4 regions of the Lysinibacillus telephonicus genome follow, and region 4 is predicted to be linked to each of the others. Evidence: riboswitches for the same ligand, from Rfam matches in the RefSeq annotation. Region 4 holds a riboswitch; each other region holds the start of a gene.
What was found. A riboswitch is a leader RNA that binds a small molecule or an ion and turns the genes downstream of it on or off. The one in region 4 is predicted to bind cobalamin.
Positions count from the first base shown of each region.

Region 1: it holds a riboswitch for cobalamin, as region 4 does, so the genes downstream of both, cobJ (precorrin-3B C(17)-methyltransferase) here and MKY04_RS03515 (FecCD family ABC transporter permease) in region 4, are expected to answer to the same signal.
Region 2: it holds a riboswitch for cobalamin, as region 4 does, so the genes downstream of both, MKY04_RS18725 (FecCD family ABC transporter permease) here and MKY04_RS03515 (FecCD family ABC transporter permease) in region 4, are expected to answer to the same signal.
Region 3: it holds a riboswitch for cobalamin, as region 4 does, so the genes downstream of both, MKY04_RS13200 (glutaredoxin family protein) here and MKY04_RS03515 (FecCD family ABC transporter permease) in region 4, are expected to answer to the same signal.

Region 1 covers NZ_CP155468.1:299,264-304,294, forward strand. The annotation lists gene MKY04_RS01310 (ABC transporter permease) at 1-411, shown strand, start outside; gene rhaS (rhamnose ABC transporter substrate-binding protein) at 477-1,547, shown strand; cobalamin riboswitch at 1,921-2,098, shown strand; gene cobJ (precorrin-3B C(17)-methyltransferase) at 2,274-3,932, shown strand; gene cobK (precorrin-6A reductase) at 3,943-4,710, shown strand; gene MKY04_RS01330 (precorrin-8X methylmutase) at 4,712-5,031, shown strand, end outside.
Region 2 covers NZ_CP155468.1:3,842,445-3,847,475, forward strand. The annotation lists gene MKY04_RS18705 (hypothetical protein) at 1-348, opposite strand, end outside; gene MKY04_RS18710 (metallophosphoesterase family protein) at 506-1,096, shown strand; gene MKY04_RS18715 (ABC transporter substrate-binding protein) at 1,288-2,280, opposite strand; gene MKY04_RS18720 (heme ABC transporter ATP-binding protein) at 2,270-3,076, opposite strand; gene MKY04_RS18725 (FecCD family ABC transporter permease) at 3,069-4,112, opposite strand; cobalamin riboswitch at 4,248-4,425, opposite strand; cobalamin riboswitch at 4,586-4,762, opposite strand; gene MKY04_RS18730 (YitT family protein) at 4,938-5,031, shown strand, end outside.
Region 3 covers NZ_CP155468.1:2,734,490-2,739,520, reverse strand. The annotation lists gene MKY04_RS13230 (bifunctional adenosylcobinamide kinase/adenosylcobinamide-phosphate guanylyltransferase) at 1-256, shown strand, start outside; gene cobS (adenosylcobinamide-GDP ribazoletransferase) at 291-1,064, shown strand; gene MKY04_RS13220 (histidine phosphatase family protein) at 1,037-1,636, shown strand; gene MKY04_RS13215 (bifunctional adenosylcobinamide kinase/adenosylcobinamide-phosphate guanylyltransferase) at 1,588-2,001, shown strand; gene MKY04_RS13210 (ECF transporter S component) at 2,003-2,497, shown strand; gene MKY04_RS13205 (hypothetical protein) at 2,494-3,174, shown strand; cobalamin riboswitch at 3,247-3,429, shown strand; gene MKY04_RS13200 (glutaredoxin family protein) at 3,561-3,791, shown strand; gene nrdI (class Ib ribonucleoside-diphosphate reductase assembly flavoprotein NrdI) at 3,788-4,156, shown strand; gene nrdE (class 1b ribonucleoside-diphosphate reductase subunit alpha) at 4,159-5,031, shown strand, end outside.
Region 4 covers NZ_CP155468.1:717,880-722,910, forward strand. The annotation lists gene MKY04_RS03490 (acyl-CoA dehydrogenase family protein) at 1-47, shown strand, start outside; gene MKY04_RS03495 (transporter substrate-binding domain-containing protein) at 53-934, shown strand; gene MKY04_RS03500 (amino acid ABC transporter permease) at 1,000-1,710, shown strand; gene MKY04_RS03505 (amino acid ABC transporter permease) at 1,723-2,436, shown strand; gene MKY04_RS03510 (amino acid ABC transporter ATP-binding protein) at 2,450-3,205, shown strand; cobalamin riboswitch at 3,402-3,582, shown strand; gene MKY04_RS03515 (FecCD family ABC transporter permease) at 3,800-4,738, shown strand; gene MKY04_RS03520 (adenosylcobinamide amidohydrolase) at 4,744-5,031, shown strand, end outside.

The sequences.
Region 1 (5,031 bases), 420 kb from region 4:
ACAACTTTCGGGCGCAATGTTTATGCAATCGGAAGCAACCCAACAGCAAGCCGTTTCTCAGGGGTTAGTGTAGATAAAATTAGAGTTATTGTTTTCGTATTAGCAGGGGTGATGGCTGCTGTAACTGCTATATTCCTAGCATCACGTATGGGCAGTACTCGACCTAATGTGGCATCAGGCTATGAATTAGAGGTAATTACAATGGCTGCCTTAGGCGGTATAAGTACTGTTGGCGGAAAGGGGCGGATGTTAGGAACGATTTTAGCTGTTTTCATAATCGGCTTCTTACAATATGGTCTCGGTTTAATTAATATTCCATCACAAACTTTATTGATAATTATTGGTGCATTGTTAATTTTGGCAGTAGCAACGCCAAAATTAAAACTACCGAAGTTTTTGTTGCGTAAATAAGGTTTTAATTAGGAATCGTTTTGGTTCTTATTAAAATAACAATTTAAAACATTGGGGGTAAAGATATGGGGAAATTTAAAAACGTACTAATGCTCCTTTTGATGTTGTTGCTACTAGCAGCGTGTGGAAATACTTCAACAGAGGCTCCAGCGACAGAATCGGAAGGAGAGGGAGAAGCAGGAACAGCAGGCGATGCTGGAGAAGGCGGTACAGCGAAATATGCCTTCGTATTTAAAAATACAGGGAATCCATATGGGGAAAAGATGTATGAAGGATTTGAAAAGGCAATTAATGAAGCTGGGGGAGAAGTCATTTACCGTTCACCTAATCAACCAACAGCAGAAGGTCAAATTCAAATTATTGAGCAGTTAATCACTCAAAAAGTGAGTGCTATTGCGATTGCAGGTAACGACAACGATGCGTTGGAACCGGTATTAAAAAAGGCGATGGAAAATGGTATAAAAGTTCTTTCTGTTGACTCAGCTGTAAACTCAAATAGTCGTATGCTTCATGTAAATCAAGCGAACCCAGAACGTATTGGACGTGTTCAGATTCAAGCGATAGGTGAAATGATAAATTATGAAGGGCAAATTGCAATTTTAAGTGCTACTTCTCAAGCAACAAATCAGAATTTATGGATAGAATGGATGCAAGAAGAGCTAAAAGATCCTAAATATGCAAATATGGAATTAGTTAAAGTAGCATATGGGGATGATTTGCGTGATAAGAGTGTTTCTGAAACTGAAGCATTATTAAAATCATACCCAGATCTAAAAGGGATTATTGCTCCAACAACTGTTGGTATTGCTGCTGCGGGTAAAGTATTGACGGATAAAGGGTTAGCGGGGGAAGTTGCTTTAACAGGCCTTGGTTTACCTAGTGAGATGGCAAGTTATATTGAAAATGGTGTATCCCCATGGATGTATTTATGGAATCCAATTGATGTAGGTTATGCAGCAGGCTATGCCTCTGTAGAACTTGTTAATGGAAAAACAGGTGCATTGGGCGAAACGTTTGAAATAGGTGAACTAGGTTCCTTTGAGGTTGTAGAAGATGGGGATGGAACGCAAATTATGCTTGGGGATCCATTTAAATTTGATTCTTCAAATATTAGCGAATGGAAAGATGTATATTAATTAAAAGATAATGTGTGGTAAAAATCTCTGTTTTCTTAAAAGCTTACTACACTAATAATATGAAATAGTCAATAAGAACCTGCTCATTTTTACCTTTGAAAATGAGCAGCTTTTTCTTTATTATAGGTAGAAATTTTTACTATTTATTTGGGGACGTTTGGGGATAACTCTAATTTATAGCTTGAGAGAACGCATAGGAATTGCATACTTTTTCATTTTAGGATTAGTCATCATTTACAAAAAAATTCATTTGATAGCGCTGTACTGCAGTGCAGTATTAAGATTTCCATTTTTCTATATTTTTTAAAAAATAGATAATTATTCTTTTTATTATAATTGTAATATGATATTTTTAATTCATACTATTATTTTACAACTAAATAGGTTATTAAGTGCTCGATTTTTCGAGGTAAAAGGGAAACCAGTGCAAATCTGGTACAGCCCCCGCTACTGTAATTGCTGATGAAATCACAATGCCACCATAAATTTGGGAAGGTGTGAGAGTAAAACGAAGCTTAAGTCAGGAAACCTGCTTGATAACGTTTAATCAAACTTTTCGGAGGGAGAAGTTTAGGTAAAGTAGTATACTATACTATTTTTGTTTGTTCTTATATGAATGATCAGGCCTTTACTCCCTTCCGAGAGTAAAGGCCTTTTTCTATTAAGATACCTTCTTTAAGAGATGGTAAAGAGACGTATTTAATATATGGATTTTAAGGAGGAATCATATTGCAAAAAGGGAAAATTTTCGTTGTTGGTTTTGGTCCAGGGGATTATGAACATATTACAAAACGGGCAATAGACGCTTTGCAGCAAAGTGAATTTATCATCGGCTACAAAACATATGTCGAGCTTATTGAACATCTTGTTACAGCTAAATCAATTATTAGCACCGGAATGACTGAAGAGGTTTCTCGGGCACAGGAAGCAGTTAAACAAGCAGAAGCCGGAAAAATCGTATCTGTTATTTCCAGCGGTGATGCAGGCGTATATGGAATGGCAGGGCTTGTGTATGAAGTTTTAATTGAGCTTGGATGGACAGAAAAGGAAGGGATTGAGGTTGAAATTGTTCCTGGAATTTCAGCTATTAATTCCTGTGCTAGTTTACTAGGTGCACCAATTATGCATGACTCTTGCACGATAAGTCTAAGCGATCATTTAACACCTTGGAAATTGATTGAAAAAAGAATTGAAGCCGCTGCCATGGCTGATTTTGTTATTGCATTTTACAACCCGAAAAGTGGTAGAAGAACAAGACAAATAGTTGAAGCGCAGAGAATTTTACTAGAGTATCGATCTCCTGATACACCTGTTGGACTAGTAAAAAGTGCTTATCGCGACCGTCAAAATATTGTTATAACAACGTTGGCAGAAATGTTGGATCATGATATCGGCATGTTAACTACAGTTATTGTTGGAAATTCAACAACCTTCTTTTATGACAATAAAATGATTACTCCTCGGGGCTACCAAAGAAAATATACACTGGGTGAGGAAAAGCAGGCATTGCGCCCACATCAACGCTTGAAAAAAGAGGCAGAGCCTTGGGCAATGGATCAGGAAACAGGAGAGGCACCATCGGGGTATGAGCGTATTGAAAGGAAGCCTAAAGAAAAATCAATTCAGCAACCGAAAAAATCTTCACTGGAAATGGCTCAATTAGCAGTTTCACTCTTAACAAAAGGTAGTTCATCGACAGCAGTACAGGAGAAAAAAATTGTACAACAGGCGATTGAGTCGATTTTTGAAGTTGCAGTAAGTCCAGGAGTAGCAAATAAATTCTTTACCCCGGAACAGATGCGAACACTCGCTGATATTGTTGGTGAAGAAGGGACAATGGAGTATACACCTGAACATCAAATTCACCTAAAAATTCCTACTACTGATCCGACAGCGATTACCGATAAGCTGCAATCAGTTGGGTTTTTAATTGCTCCAATAGGAGATGTTGCAAACATTAAAGCGTGTGATTTCTGCTACGGAGAAAAGGCCGATTCAATTCCATATGCAGAGGCGCTTCAAGAAAAATTTGGCGGCATGAATCTACCAAAACAATTAAACATTGGCTTTAATGGTTGTGGGATGGCCTGTTACCGTGCAGTTTTCGATGATATCGGAATTGTGTATCGAAAAAACAAGTTTGATATTTTCCTAGGAGCTAAACCAGTTGGACGGACTGCACACGCTGCACAGCCTGTTGTAGAGGGGTTGGAACCAGAACAATTATTACCGCTAATTACAGACATTATTAATGAATATAAACAAAATGCCCATCCTAACGAACGATTATTTAAATATTTTAAACGGGTGAAGAAGATTTTGAACTTCGAATACCAAGAGATGGGTAGCAAGATAAAAATTGAGCCGGCTCCATGCGGTGATTAGGAGGTTAGCGATGATCTTATTTTTAGCAGGTACAAGTGATGCAAGGGCACTCGCTGTTCTCTTGCAAAGTAAAGGTTACTCGTTGTTAGCGACGGTAGTTACACAATCAGCTGCGGATAGTCTTGCAGAAGAAAACATTCCACATCACATCGGAAGGTTGACTGCAGAAGAGATGCAAGCTTTATGTGTAAAAAATAACTGTTCTTGTATTTTAGATGCAAGCCACCCTTTTGCAGAAGAAGCATCAAAACAAGCAATGGCGGCAGCTCAAGCTCTTAACATTCCATATATTCGGTTCGAACGAAAGCAAGAGCATTATCAACACTCTCTAATTACTGAAGTAGCTAGTTATCAGCAGGCGGCGCAATTAGCGTTGCAAAAAAGCGGAACAATCATGCTTACAACAGGTAGTAAAACGCTAAAGACATTCACAGATGTACTTAATGGACAAGAAGGAATTCGAGTAATTGCCCGTATGCTGCCAAATACTGAAAATATGGAAAAATGTCAAGAGCTAGGAATAGCACAAAAAGATATTGTAGCAATTCAAGGGCCATTCACTAAAGAATTAAACACAGCACTTTACAAGCAGTACGGAGTAACAGTGATGGTTACAAAGGAAAGTGGAAAAGTGGGCTCCGTAGATGAAAAGATTGAAGCAGCATTAGAATGTGGTATCGAAATTGTTTTAATAAAACGTCCACAAATTAAATATGGACAACAATATGAAACTTTCGAAGAAGTAGAAGAAGCACTAAAACAGTTGGGAGGAATTTAAGTTGAATTTCAATACAGACTTTACACCATTAACAGTTGACCCGGATAAAATTTATGACTATAGCTTTTCTATTATTGAAGAAGAAATGGGAGAGCACTCGTTTACGGATGACCAGTGGAAAGTAGTTAGACGAGTTATCCATGCATCTGCTGATTTTGAATTAGGACGCAGTGTAATGTTTACTCCAGATGCAATCGAGGCAGGGATTCAATCTATTTTAGCAGGTCGTCATGTTATCGCCGATGTACAAATGATAGAAAGTGGATCAGGACGTAAACGATTCCAAAAACATGGGGGAGATTTACATTGTTATATTGCCGA
Region 2 (5,031 bases), 1.5 Mb from region 4:
TGTACCAGAAGCTGTTTTACCAGCTGCTGGTTGGTTTTGTTGACCAGCAAAAGGTTGTGCGAATGGTGCACTCTCTTGTGCGATCTCTTCTCTTACCTTCTGGATGTCTGTTCCAGAAGCTGTTTTGCCAGCTGCTGGTTGATTTTGTTGACCAGCAAAAGGCTTTGCAAATGGAGCACTTTCTTGTGCGATTTCTTCTCTTACTCTCTGGATATTTGTACCAGAAGCAGTTGTACCGCCTACTGATTGACTAGAAAAACCTTGTCCATTACCAGCTTGTGCATTTTGTCGTTTTACTTCATTAATATCAGTTCCACTTTGAGTAAAGCGTTTACCATTATTCTGCATATCAAAAACACCTCCAAAAATGTTATGTCTTTATCATGCCTAAATAAAATAGAATTATGAGCAGAATTAATTTTTTTCTTAGGAATAATCAACAAACTGTTAACAAATTACATTTTCGATATATTATACAAGTAACAATTGTTGAAGGATTGATTAAATGAAATATGCATTTTTAGGGGATTTACATTCAAATATTGAAGATACTAAGGCTGTCTTAAATCACATTAAAGAAACTGCACCTAATGCCATTGTTTACGGTTTAGGCGATTTATATGAATGTAAAATAGGAAAGAAAAAAGCTCAAATGGTTTCAAATGTTCCGCTTAAAGAAGCTGCAATAGTTGAAGAGAAATTTGAAGAACTTTTAACGTTTCCTTCAATTAGAGGAAATCAGGAAGAACGGATAACACTTGTAACCGGAATCAAGCGGTTTGCTAATTTGCCCGAAAAAATAATGATTGAAGACGCTGCAATAATCCACGGTCACCAAATAAATTGGGACAAAAATTGGGAGCCTTCAGATACATCGTTAACAGACATTGATACGCCGCTTTTGTTCTTTGGTCATAGTCACAGAAGTGGCATCTATAGAAAAAACAAAAAACTTCCTATAAATATCCAATTTGGACAAGAGCTCCAGTTAGTAAAGAAAAAGTATTGGATTAATGTAGGTTCAGTAGTAGATCATCGGGAATGGTGTCTGTATGACAGCAACGCAAGAACAATTACTTTTATGAAGTCAATGTAATAAAGAGAAGATATTGAAACTCTTCCCTTGTTCCATTCAATACAGATATTTGCACGTATTGTCTGACTTTTTCCCACAAAGATCACTACAAACACTGCAAACTTTCAATAAGAAACAACTGTCAAATTAAAAAAGACTGTAGATTAGTCCAATTATGACTTTTCTACAGTCCCCTATCTTAAAGATACATTCTAATTAAAATACTCTGGATAAAAACCTTTTGCCAAAATTTCGATTGCTTCAGCAACACGTACTCCTTCAGAGGCTGCTGATAACGGCAATACGACAAAACGATTGTTTTTTGCAGCAGGAGTTGTACTTAAAGCTGGATCTGATTTAATAAAATTGATCTTTTCCTGTGCAGTTGTAGAACCATAATCAACTACTACAATCACTTCCGGTGCCTTATCAACTGCTTCTTCCTTTGAAACCGTTGTCCAGTTGCCTTCAATATCACCAAAAATATTGACTCCACCGGCTAATGTTATTAGTTCATTCATAAAATTTTGCGAAGCTGTAAAAATATCCGTTTCCCCACTATCAAATACAAGAACTGGCAGCTCCTTATCTACTTCTGGCAATTGCCCTGTAATCTCGGCTATATCTGTATTCATTTCTTCAATTAATTGCTCTCCGCGCTCCTCTACTCGAAAAATAGCCGCAATATTTCGAATATCATTATAAATATCTTCTAGTTTCGGTGCTACCATCGTTGAAGAGGTTTGTAAATATGAGTGGATACCTAGTTCAAGTAATTCTTCTTGTGATGCAATCGTTTTTTCATCAAATGCACTAGACCAGCCGCCGTATAAAAAATCCGGCTCTAAAGCAATTACTTGTTCCTTTGACGGATATTGATCAGAAATAACTGGTATTTTCTCATATGCTTCTTGTAATGGTTCGTAAATTTCATCATCTAAATAAGCTGTTCCAATCATTGAGTCTTCCAACCCTAAAGCAAGCATAATTTCTGTTACATGTTGATTTAATGAAATTGCTCTAGTAGGAGCTTCTGTGAATTCTTGGGTGAAACCGTTATTATCAATAACAATAACTTCTGATTTATCCTTTGATTGTCCACTAGATTGTTCATCCGTATTCTCTTTAGATTGTTGATTGGTTCCACATGCAGATAGTATTAGTAATAATATGAAAATAATTAAATGCCTTAATTTAAGATTCATTCACTTTCCCCTTCTCTTTATACTTTTTAGATACAAACTGCAAATATGGTTTATTTGTAAAAGGGTTTGTCATAATTTCTACATCTACATTAAATACATGTTTTAATTGTTCTACTGTCAGCACTTCCTCTGGAGATCCGAATGCACACAGCTTCCCTTTTTGTAAAAGGAGCAATTTATCACAATAAGTTGCGGCTAAATTTAAATCATGAATTGCCATAATAACTGTCATAGAACATTCACTAAGTAAATCCAATAAAGCAAATTGATGTTCAATATCTAAATGATTCGTTGGTTCATCTAAAATAAGGACATCTGTTTGTTGTGCCAATGCTCTAGCAACAATTACTCTTTTTTTCTCACCGCCTGAAAGACTGGAATAATTGCGATTTGCTAAGTGAAGCACATCAGCTTTTTTCATTGCATCTTCCACAATTTCCTCATCCGATTTTGAGTCCCGTTTTAATAGTTTTTTATGCGGAGTACGTCCCATAAAAACAAGTTCTTTTACAGTAAAATCAAAGGCAACAGAGGATTCTTGTGTAACTACTGCAACTTCCTTTGCAAATTGCTTCTCTCCAATTTCCCAAACGTCTTTTTCTCTTAACCATACTTGTCCATTTTGTGGTTTTATGTAACGATACAAAAGCTTTAACAATGTGGATTTCCCACTGCCATTTGGTCCAATCAACCCTATAAATTCCCCTTCAGGAAGGACTAATTGAATATTATTTAATATTTGTTTTTCTTGTAAGGAATAGTTAAGACTATTGATTTCATATAAATTTTTAGTCATTTGTTCCAAAGGTATAACCTTCCTTCCTCAACAGCCATATAAAGAATGGACCACCGCATAGAGCTGTTAAAATTCCTATTGGCATTTCTTCCGGTGCAATAATAATACGTGAAAGTGTGTCCGCCCATATTAAAAATATAGCTCCTATTAATGCACTAGAAGGCAATACATAACGATAATGTGATCCTACTAGCATTCGAACAATATGAGGAATAATTAATCCAACAAAGCCTATCGTACCGCTTACAGCAACAAGTACTCCCGTTAATAATGAAACACTGACAATGACAATTAATCGGAATTTTTCCAATGATATTCCTAAGGTTGTTGCAGTTTCTTCCCCAAGAAGCAGCGCATTTAGTGAATTTGTAAAGCAGTAAAGAAATAGAAAAACCGCAATACAAACAAGGATTGGAATTTGTATATTAGACCATTTAGCACCAGCAAGGCTCCCCAACATCCAATGCATTACAGCCTTCATCCCCCCCGCATCTTTTGTCATCATTAAAATAAAGTTCGTTATTGCTGAAAAAATAAGTGAGATAGCGATGCCTGCCAATAATAAACGTATTATCGATGTCCTTCCTCCAACACGAGCTAACAAAAATACAATGAATACAGTTATAAGTGCACCAATGAAAGCCGCTAATGATAATGCCCAATTTCCCAAAAATGAAAATGCACCTAGTATGATAACAGCTGTTGCACCTACTGACGCCCCAGAGGAAACACCTAGAATATATGGATCTGCAATTGAGTTTTGTACAAGCGCCTGAATAGCTGCTCCACTAATAGACAATCCAGCACCTACTGCTATTGCCAATAAAATTCTTGGAAGACGGATTTCCCAAATAATTGTCGATTGTGCTATGGATGCCTCTGTAAGCGAATTAGTAAATCCTAACTTCCAACAGAGGACATCCCATATAATACTTGGCGAAATATTTACTGAACCTACTAATATTGCCCCTACAATGGATGCAAATGTAATCAGAATTAGCAATAACAGAAAAATAGAAAAATGTTTTTTTATCATAATTTTTGCTCCCATAAAAAAAGTTAATGGATCAACCACTCTTCTTTCGGTAAATAAAAAACATGTAAACAGCGGAATGTTTACATGCGGAAGCAAAGAATATATGAATTACAATGCTTCCTATAATCCCGTAGGTACATTTTCGTTCATTCGGCAGGTCTCCTGACTTTACTTCATAGCAAACAAATCCCTTCCCGCATATGCAGTGGATATGATTTATTGCTCAGTTTCACAGTGGCGGGTACCGTGGCGACTTTTCATCGCACTTCCCTTTTAAATAGTAAAAATACTATACCGATGAACAATATTATTTTATTTGACCTATAAATTTAGAAAGGAGACTTTTTCCTGCATACAAAAAAGCCTGAATTCCTCTAATGGGGAAAACAGGCTTGTGTACACATATACATAAGAATGTGAATAAACACAAACGTATTGTAAACTGACTCACCTATACTTCTCCCACCGAAAAGTTTAGTTTACATTATTAAGCAGGTTTCCTGACTTAGGCTTCTCTTTACTCTCACACCTTCCTCAAAAAGAGTGGTCCTGTGATTTTATCAGCCATTACAGTAGCGGGGGCTGTACTAGATTCTCACTAGTTTCCCTTTTACCTCAACATTATGAGCACTTAATAACGATATTCAATTAATCTTTAAAAATACCATACCACAGTTTTACACTAATAGAAATATTATTAAAAGAACAAATAGATATTATTGTAAGCGGTATAAGATACTAACTTATTCCCGTTTTCTCCTCTGTATACATTTTCTCTATGTTTTTATCATAAAATGGTGCATGTCCGATTGTAAGGAGAAGTGCATGTATTATTTAAAGAAAGGTTTCGCTATTATTGTTGGTAGCATTTTTTTAGCTATAGGAATAAATCTCTTTTTAACCCCTTATGAAATTTTAG
Region 3 (5,031 bases), 2.0 Mb from region 4:
ACAAGGTTTAAATAAAATAAATCGTTTAAATCAAATAGAACACCATTTAAATGAATTTAAACAACAAATTATATCATGGAAAGGCCAAGATATAGTTGTAATTTTGGTGTCAAACGAGGTGTTGGATGAACAGCTTTCCGACTTTTCTGAAGTGAATTTATATCGACAAATTTTAGGTGATTTACATCAATGGATTGTAGCAATTAGTGATGAAACTTACGAAATAGATTACAGTTTAAAACGACAGTGGAAATAGCAGGAGAAAATTCAAACAACGGGGAGGCAGCTTTTTGAAAAACAGTTTAAATGGTCTTTTATTATCCTTTCAATTTTTTACATCCCTTCCGATTCAAAAGCAACTCCCGATGAATAAAAAATCTGTGACGGCAATGTATGTAACAATGCCCATATTAGGTTTATTAATGGGTAGTACAATTGCTATTATTATTTTTATAAATGAACATTTTCTGCAGTTTTCCAGTTTATTATTAGCAGTTTGTATCGTTGTAGCAAATATCGTTATGACTGGCGGCCTTCATTTGGATGGTTGGATGGATATGGGGGATGCCTATTTTTCATATCAAGCCAAAGAAAGACGACTGGAAATTTTAGAAGATTCACGGATAGGTGCATTTGGTGCAATTTCCTTAGTTGTGCTTGTCCTATTAAAGATTGCTTTTATTTATGAAGTGTTAAACAAGTTGGAATCCGTCTCCTATCTATTTTTTATTTGTATTCCATTTTTAAGTCGTATTGCAGTACTCATCTATTTTCTCAGTACTGGACCTGTAAAAGAAAAAGGGCTGGCCGCATATTTTAAAGCACAAGTAATACATAGGAGAGTATGGATTTCGATTGCCATTTATATTTTATTGTTAATTCTTGCATCCTATTTTTTTTCTACTAGCTGTTTACTTATCCTCTTTGGTGCTATGCTATTCTTCATATATTTATATCGACAGTGGACAAACAGAAATTTTGGTGGTATGACAGGGGACTTAATTGGTGCACTTTATGAGGGGGCTGAATTGTTTTTATGGGGCATTCTGTTACTGTGCATTTAATTCGACACGAAAAAACAGCTGCAAATATAGAAAGAAAATATATTGGCTGGACAGATGAATCAATTGTTATAAATAAATGTGAATATCAGCTTCCAATACAGCCTGCAAATGTATATGGAAGCGATTTAAAGCGTTGCAAGGAAACTGCCAAGCTTTATTTCCCAACAGCTTATTTTCATCCATTGGAAAAGTTTAGAGAAATAAATTTTGGCGATTTTGAAATGAAGACATATGAACAATTAAAAGAAAACCCGATGTATCGTCAATGGATTGATTCTCCGGAGACAGTCATCCCCCCTAACGGAGAATCATTTGCTAATTTTACCGAAAGAATAGTTCATCAATTTCGTCAAATTGTATCAGCAGCTGGCGACTATTGTTTTATTGTTCATGGAGGTGTGATTCGAGTTTTACTTTCAATGATCGGTCCAAAAGAAGAGTCTTTTCAACAAATTGATGTCCAGCATCGTTTGATTTATACATTACAATGGTCAACTTGGGCAAATTTCGAAGGGGGAGCAAGATGCGAGTCATTATCGGTGGAGCCTATAATGGAAAAAGAAAATTTGTAAAAGAATATTTGGATAAGTTAAACGTAAAAAATCGATATGTTTTTGAAGGCGAAATACCAGTTTCAACCTTTTCGCAAGAAGATTATGTTATCATAGGGAACTTTGAAAAAATAATTTTACAATCAATTGAGCTAGATGAAGAGGAACATGCTGCAAAAATTTTCGATAAACTATCAATATTAGATAAACAAACAAATGTCATTTGTATTTGTACGGATATTGGAAGAGGTATTGTACCCCTTGAAAAGGAAAATAGAAAACTTAGAGATACATGCGGAAGATTGTATCAAAAATTATTTGCTGAAAGTGAACAGGTTATTAGAATTTGGTATGGGCTTCCTGAAATACTAAAAGGTGGGGAATAAGATGAAAAAAAATAATTTAAGATTCATTACGCTTACTGCTTTAATTTCAGCAATATGTGTAATCGGGAGCTTTATTAAAGTTCCAGGCTTCATCACAACAGCAGCTTTAGATTCTGCACCTGCATTTTTAAGCGTTGCCTTTTTACCGCCTCTTTTTTCCGGTATTGCAGGTGGACTAGGTCATCTTGCCAGTGCTTTAACTTCAGGTTTTCCTTCAGGTCCACTTCATATCATAATCGCCATTGAGATGTTTATTATCGTCTTTATTTTTAATATGTTACATAAAAAAGGCTTCAATATTATAAAATGGTTGTTTCTAATTGTGGCAAATGGAATACTGTCCGCTATCCCATTTTATTTTATAATATCACCTGCATTTTTTATCGGTGCAGTTCCAAATTTGTTGGTTGCAACAGTCATTAATGCTGTTATCTCAATGCTAGCAATGCCGATTATTGCTAAAGTTTTTAATGAACGAAAGGTTTCGAATGTATGAGAAATGCCATCAAAATTGATCATAACACGGTTGTAACAATTGATAATGCAGGATGTATTGGTGAGAAAGAATTTGATATTGTTAATGTGTCTAATAGTTTGACTGCTTATTATACTGCGCGTGTAGCAATACTAGAGCAATGGTGCGCGGGAGCACATCCTACTCATATTTTTTTATCAAACTTTACAGGTGATGCTGCATGGAGTGATTATGAGAAGGGAATTCAACAAGTATTTGAGGAAATTGGGGAGAACTTGCCGCCTATAAAAGGCTCAACTGAGTCTAATTTTGAATCAATGCAATCAGCCTTAAGCATTATGATGATTGGAAAAGTTGCATTTGAAGTGAGTACAAATCATCTCTATCACTGGTTTGTAGTAGGGAAGCCATTAGTAGGTCAAGAGGTAGTGGAGCAAGCACAGCATGTAGCTAAGTTGCACGAGTTATATAAACTATTAAAATTAGGTATTGCAAAACAAATATGGCCAGTTGGATCAAAAGGTATCGCTGCAGAATGTGAAAGAATTTTCGAAGGAAAACATTTCTCCTGTAAGTTGCCTTTAGAGAAGACAAGTGGACCTTCAACCTCTGTAATCGTCGCCGTAGATAAAGAACAAGTTCATCTATTCAAAGAAATAATGACTGTACATTATGAAGCAATCCATATAAAACTCTAATATTTATATGAAATGCTAGTTTTTTCTTGTTAAGTTTAATTCAATATGATAATATGATGACATATACAATATATAGTGTTTTGTTTATATTGGTTCTACTATATGTAGATTAAAAGGGAAATCAGTGAAAATCTGATGCTGTCCCCGCAACTGTAAATGTGAACGAAAGTCGGATACCACTGTGCTGCCAGCATGGGAAGGTGATGAGTAGGAAGAAGCATAAGCCAGGAGACCTGCCAAATAAACAAATTCTACATTTCTTCGGGGACTGGGAAATGGAGGCAAGCTGGGTATAAATAGTACCCGTCTGTTTCCGTTTACATAAAAAGCTATCCCTAGTCAATTAGGGGTAGCTTTTCTATTTATATAAGAAAGGGAGAACATAGATGAAATTATATACAAAAACAATTTGTCCTAAATGCATGTTAATGAAATTCGAACTAAATAAAGCTGGTTTTGAAGGGGATTATGAAATCATTAATATCGAACAAAACGAGCAAGCTAAAAATAAATTAGTAGAAGCTGGTATTCTATCAGTTCCAGTATTAGAGATTAATGGACGACTAATTCAAGACATAACTGAAATGAAAGATGCCATCAGCAGGATTTTAGTATGATAGCATTCGCAAGTCGAACAGGCAATGTTAGGTATATTATAAGTAAATTAGGTTTGCCCAACATTGAAATTTCACAAGGGTTAGTAGTCAATCAACCTTTTTTGCTTTTTACCTATACAGATGGGTTAGGTCAAACACCTAATATTGTTGAACAGTTTCTTTTACATAATTCTCAATTGTGTAAAGGAGTTATCGCAAGTGGGAATTCAAATTTTGGACAAGCAGTCTTTTGTAAACCAGCAAATACAATTAGTGAAAAGTATAATATACCAATTGTACGAAAAATTGAATTGCGGGGATTCCAAAGTGATTATGATGCAATAATTGAATTCTATAACAAAGTTATTGGATTGGTGGGAGTTTAGAAATGAATGAATACTTAAACTTGAACAATAAAGTTTTAAATACGTATAGCACTACAGGCGTGCTAGATTTAGAGCAAGATAGAGAAGCTACCCGCAAATATTTCTTGCATAGCATCAATGTGCGAATGCACAACTTTAATGATTTAGAAGAAAAAATAAACTATTTAATTAATGAAGGCTATTATGAAAAAGAATTCCTAAGCTTATATACGATGGATTTTATTAAAAAAATATATAAAATCGCTTATTCATATAAATTCCGTTTTCCTTCCTTTATGAGTGCAAGTAAATTCTATGAGGGGTATGCGCTGAAAAGCCGCGATGGAAAGGAAATTCTTGAGAGATATGAGGATCGAATTGCAATTATTGCACTTTATCTTGCACAAGGTGATACAAATTTAGCAGAAAGTGCTGTTCGCCATATGATGGAAGCCTACCAACCAGCAACTCCAACTGCTTTAAATAGCGGAAAGAAAGCTCGAGGAGAATTAGTAAGCTGCTTCAAGCTTTCAATGGATGATTCAATGAATTCCATTGCAGAAAATATCGGCTATTGCTTAGAATTATCTCGGCTAGGAGGAGGGGTAGGAACATTACTTACAGACATAAGACCTTTAGGAGATCCTATTAAAGGCATATTAAACCGTGCAAGCGGCGTTATGCCAGTTGCAAAGTTACTTGAAAATGCATTTTCTTATTCTAATCAGCTCGGTCAACGTAATGGCTCAGGTGTTGTCTATTTAAATATTTTCCATGCAGATATTGAAGAATTTATTTCCTCAAAAAAGCCGAATGCAGATGAAAAAATTCGACTAGCTACTCTCTCAACCGGCATTATTATCCCTGATATTTTCTTCGGGTTAATGAGAAAAAAT
Region 4 (5,031 bases):
AATTAGCTGAAACGGCATTAAAAGAAAATGAAAATAAAGGGAGATAATCAACATGAAATTTAACAAACTATTAAAATTTGCAGCAGTAGGTTTAGCATCAATTTCTATATTAGCTGCATGTGGAGGAAATGAAGAAGATACAACTGCTAACAATGCGAATGGTAGCAGCCAAGATTCTGGTGAAGTTAAAAAAGTTAAAGTAGCATATGCAATTGGAACGAAGCCAATTTCATACCAAGATGAAAATGGTGAAGCAGCTGGTTACGATGTGGATGCTATGAGACTAGTTGACGAAAAATTAGAAGATTATGAATTTGAGTTTATTGGTACAACGGATGATGATTTATTAATCGGTGTTGAACAAGGTAAATATGATGTAGGGATTAAAAATGTATGGTACACGGATGAACGTGCAAAAAAATACATTTTCCCAAAAGAATTCCTAGGTTTAAGTAGTACTGGTTTGGCTTTGAAAAAGGAAAATGAAAACATTAAAAATCTATCAGATTTTGCAGCGGCAAACTTAGAATTAGCACCAATTGCAGCTAATAACGCTCAATACACGATTGTTGCAGAATACAACGAAGCAAATCCAGATAATCAAGTAAAACTAGTAGCAGGCGATGAATTTAATGTTGATCAGGTTCAATGGGTGAACGAAGGTCGTGCTGATGGGGCAATTTACCTTGAAGCTCAATACAATGCCCAAATTTTAGACGAAAATGGACCTTACCATAATTTAATAAACGACGTTATTTATAACGAATTTATTGTTATTAAAACTTGGCCATTATTTAACAAAGAACAGCAAGAATTTTCTGATGCTTACGATAAAGCAATGGCGGAAATTAAACAAACTGATGAACTAAATAAATTAATGGAAAAACATTATGGTAGAGATTTATTTGAAGTGTTAGAAACTGTTGAACGATAAGTGAACATGAGGCTGTCGGGTGTAAACCTTGCAGCCTCACTTTTTTAGGAAAGTGGTGAACAAAAGTGGAAAAATACTTTGATATTAGTTATCTGTGGAATGCGATACCTAATTTACTACCGTATTTAAAAATTACATTTTTAGTTGCAGGGCTCGCTGTTCTATTCGGGACATTACTTGGCTTAGCACTGGCCTTTGCGAAAATTGGGAAAAGCAAAGTTTTACGTTCTTTAGCGAACGGATATACAACTGTTATGCGTTGTACACCTTCCATTGTTCTATTATTCCTTGTGTATTACGGAGTACCTTTTCTTGCAGACTCGCTTTTTCATGTTAATTTACAAGACATAAATACAGGAGTTTTTGTTGTTACAACGTTTTCTCTACAATTTTCGGCTATGATGTCTGAAGTCATTCGTTCCGCCATCCAGTCAATCCATAAAGGACAATACGAGGCAGCAGTAAGTGTTGGATTAACACCATTTCAAGCTTATCGACGAATTATTTTCCCACAAGCATTTGTTGTTGCACTGCCAAACTTTGGGAATGGATTAATAGCAATTTTACAAGAGGGTGCTTTAGCATACACAATTGGCTTTATTGATATTGTTGGTAAGGCAAATTTAATTATTGCAAGTAACCTTAATTCACATGCATTAGAAATCTATATTGCCCTTGCAGTTATTTATTGGGTTCTCTCTATAACAATAGAAAAAGTTTTCGAGAAATTAGAAAAGCTATTCAGTAAAGGATCTCGTTCACTAAAAGCATCATAGGAGGTGGATATTATGGAATCAAGTTTAAATATACCTTTTCTAATAGATACATTTTGGGTTGCATTAAGCGGAGTGCCAGTTGCCCTTCTTGTAACAGTGGTTGCAATGGCGATTGCAGTACCAATCGGTTTCTTCCTTGCATTAACTCGCATTAATAAAATTCCTGTTTTAAATCAAATTGCGAAGGTGTACGTTTCTTTTGTCCGTGGAACGCCAATTATTATTCAAATCTTTGTATTATATAGCTTTATACCGATTTTCTTGAACAGTATTTTTACTAAATACAATATTGATTATCCAATTTATGATATCCATCCAATTTGGTATGCGTTTATTATTTTCTCATTCAATACAGCTGCAGTTTTAATTGAAGTTTTCCGTTCTGCATTAGGTACGGTAGATCGCGGTCAATTGGAAGCAGCACATTCTGTTGGGCTTACGACAAAACAAGCTTATGTGAGAATTATTATTCCACAAGCATTAGTCTCCGCGTTGCCAAACTTAACTACAGCTACAGTAAATTTAATTAAAGCAACATCGCTTGGATATGCCATTTCATTGCAAGAAATTACGTTGAAAGCAAAAGTTGAAGCAAATTTAGGTTATAACTACTTAGAAGCATACATTGATATTTTTATCGTTTACTTAATTATTTGTATTGCAGTAGAACAGCTATTTAAGTGGTGGGAAAAACGTTTAAGTCGCTATAAAATGGCTAGCGCTTAAGGAGGCAAAATAAATGTTAGAAATTAAAAATATTCATAAATCGTTCGGTAAAAATGAAATTTTAAAGGGTGTCGACCTGAAGATTGATAAAGGCGATGTAGTCGTTATATTAGGGCCTAGTGGTTCTGGGAAAACGACACTGCTGCGATGCATTAATTTCTTAGAAAGAGCGGACCAGGGGACTGCAAGCTTTGGAGAATTAAATGTTGATTTAAAAACGGCTTCGAAAAAAGACATATTAGCAATCCGTAAGAAAACAGCTTTTGTATTCCAAAACTATAATTTATTTAATAATAAAACAGCCTTGGAAAACGTAGCAGAAGGTCTAATCATAGGTAGAAAAATACCAAAAGCAGAAGCCTATGAAATTTCAAAAAAAGCATTAGATAAAGTAGGCTTGTCTGAGAAATATGACTCATATCCTAGTCAGCTTTCAGGAGGTCAACAGCAGCGTGTAGGCATTGCCCGAGCAGTAGCATTAAACCCTGATATTATCCTTTTTGATGAACCAACATCTGCACTGGATCCAGAGTTGGTAGGAGAAGTGCTTCAGGTTATGAAGGATATTGCAAAGGAAGGTACAACAATGCTAGTTGTCACACATGAGATGGGGTTTGCAAAAGATGTTGCAAACAAGGTCATATTTATGGATGGCGGCAATATTGTAGAAGAAGGAACGCCACATGAAATTTTTGTAACTCCAAAAGAAGAAAGAACCCAACGCTTCTTACGACGTGTATTACCAGGCGAATTTGATTTTGATATTTAATATAAGATTAAATTGAACTGGGATAAAACCTTTAAAAATTAATAAACCGCATGAAATCCAATTTGAAAACCATGATTTCATGCGGTTTTCATTTCAAATGAATAATTTTTAACATATGTCCAGGTTCTCTTATTAGTGTGTGTACTAATTGTTTTCTATAACAATCAATTAAAATAAGATATAATGAGTTAGACCAATTAAATATTCACATAAAGGTTCTTTTCGTCTATATACGGATAAGAATAAAAGGGAAGTCGGTGCAAGTCCGGCGCTGTCCCGCAACTGTAAATGTGAGCGACCCTAATATTTCACTGCTGCAATGGGAAGGAGATCGCAAGAACATAAGCCAGGAGACCTGCCTTTATGTATACCAACTACCCTTACGAGGATAAGGAAGGCTAATTGTATGTATGGTCATACTATATTTAAAATTACCGTCTCTCGTAAAGAGAGACTTTTTATTTTGCATAATTTTTTGGGGGAGCATTTTGCCAATATGATGAAACAAGAAGATGAACAATTAAACGAGGTTATATTGTGAAAAAGAAAACGATTTTTGCATATACTTCCTCTATTTTATTTTTACTATTTAGTATGTGGCTTGGAGTTTCTAATGGTTCAGTAGATGTACCATTATCTGCATTATGGGATAGCTCAACTAATCCAAGTCTCTACAATATATTATGGAGTATTCGAATGCCCCGAGTGTTGTTAGCTGGTTTAGTTGGAGCTTCGCTTGCAATTGCAGGTGCTGCATTTCAAGGATTACTTAAAAATCCTTTGGCTGACCCATATACACTAGGAGTTTCATCGGGAGCATCTGTTGGAGCAGTAGCTACTATCTTTTTTGGCATTTCCATACCAATTATAGGTTCTTTTACATTACCGATTTTCGGGATGCTTGGAGCGCTTTTAACATTAATATTTGTTTTAAGTTTTGCACGCTTAGTAGATCGTTCAATGAAAATGGAAACGCTTATTTTAACTGGTGTTATTTTTAGTTCATTTTTAGGGTCATGTATTTCATTAATGATTGCGCTTACTGGTCAAGAGCTGCGCGAAATTATGGGGTGGCTGCTTGGAAGTGTATCAATGCGCGGGTGGCCCTATGTCACAATGATTGTGCCATTTGTTATAGTAGGCTCAATTATTTTATGGTTAAATCGTCGTGAATTAAACGCAATGATGTACGGTGATGAAAGGGCACAATCACTTGGAGTCAATGTGAAGAGAAGCAAATATGCGATTTTAGCTGGAGGTTCAATGTTAACAGGGGCAGCAGTTGCAGTTTCAGGTACGATTGGCTTCGTTGGGTTAGTTGTTCCTCATATGACAAGGATACTTTGGGGAGCAGACCATCGTCATTTATTAACATTGTCATTTTTAAACGGAGCAAGCCTGTTAATTATTTGTGATTTAATTTCAAGAACAATACTTGCACCAGCAGAACTGCCTATTGGGGTAATTACTGCTTTTATTGGTGCCCCAGTATTTTCATATATTTTTTATAAACAAAGAAGAAGCAGGGGGTGAATTGTATGCTAAAGGCAAACAACATTTCTGGAGGCTATGATACTACCCCAATATTAAAAAATATCTCTTTTTCAGTAAGTAAAGGGAAGTTTCTAGGTATTCTTGGACCGAATGGCTGTGGAAAATCCACGCTGTTAAAAATCATTAGCGGCCTTTTAAAGCCGACCTCTGGAAACGTATTAATAGATGAGGTTGATATTAATAAATATACCTCCCGTCAATTAGCACAAAAAATGACCGTGCTGCCTCAGCTCCATACAGCGGCTTTTTCAAGCACAGTTCGAGAAACAGTA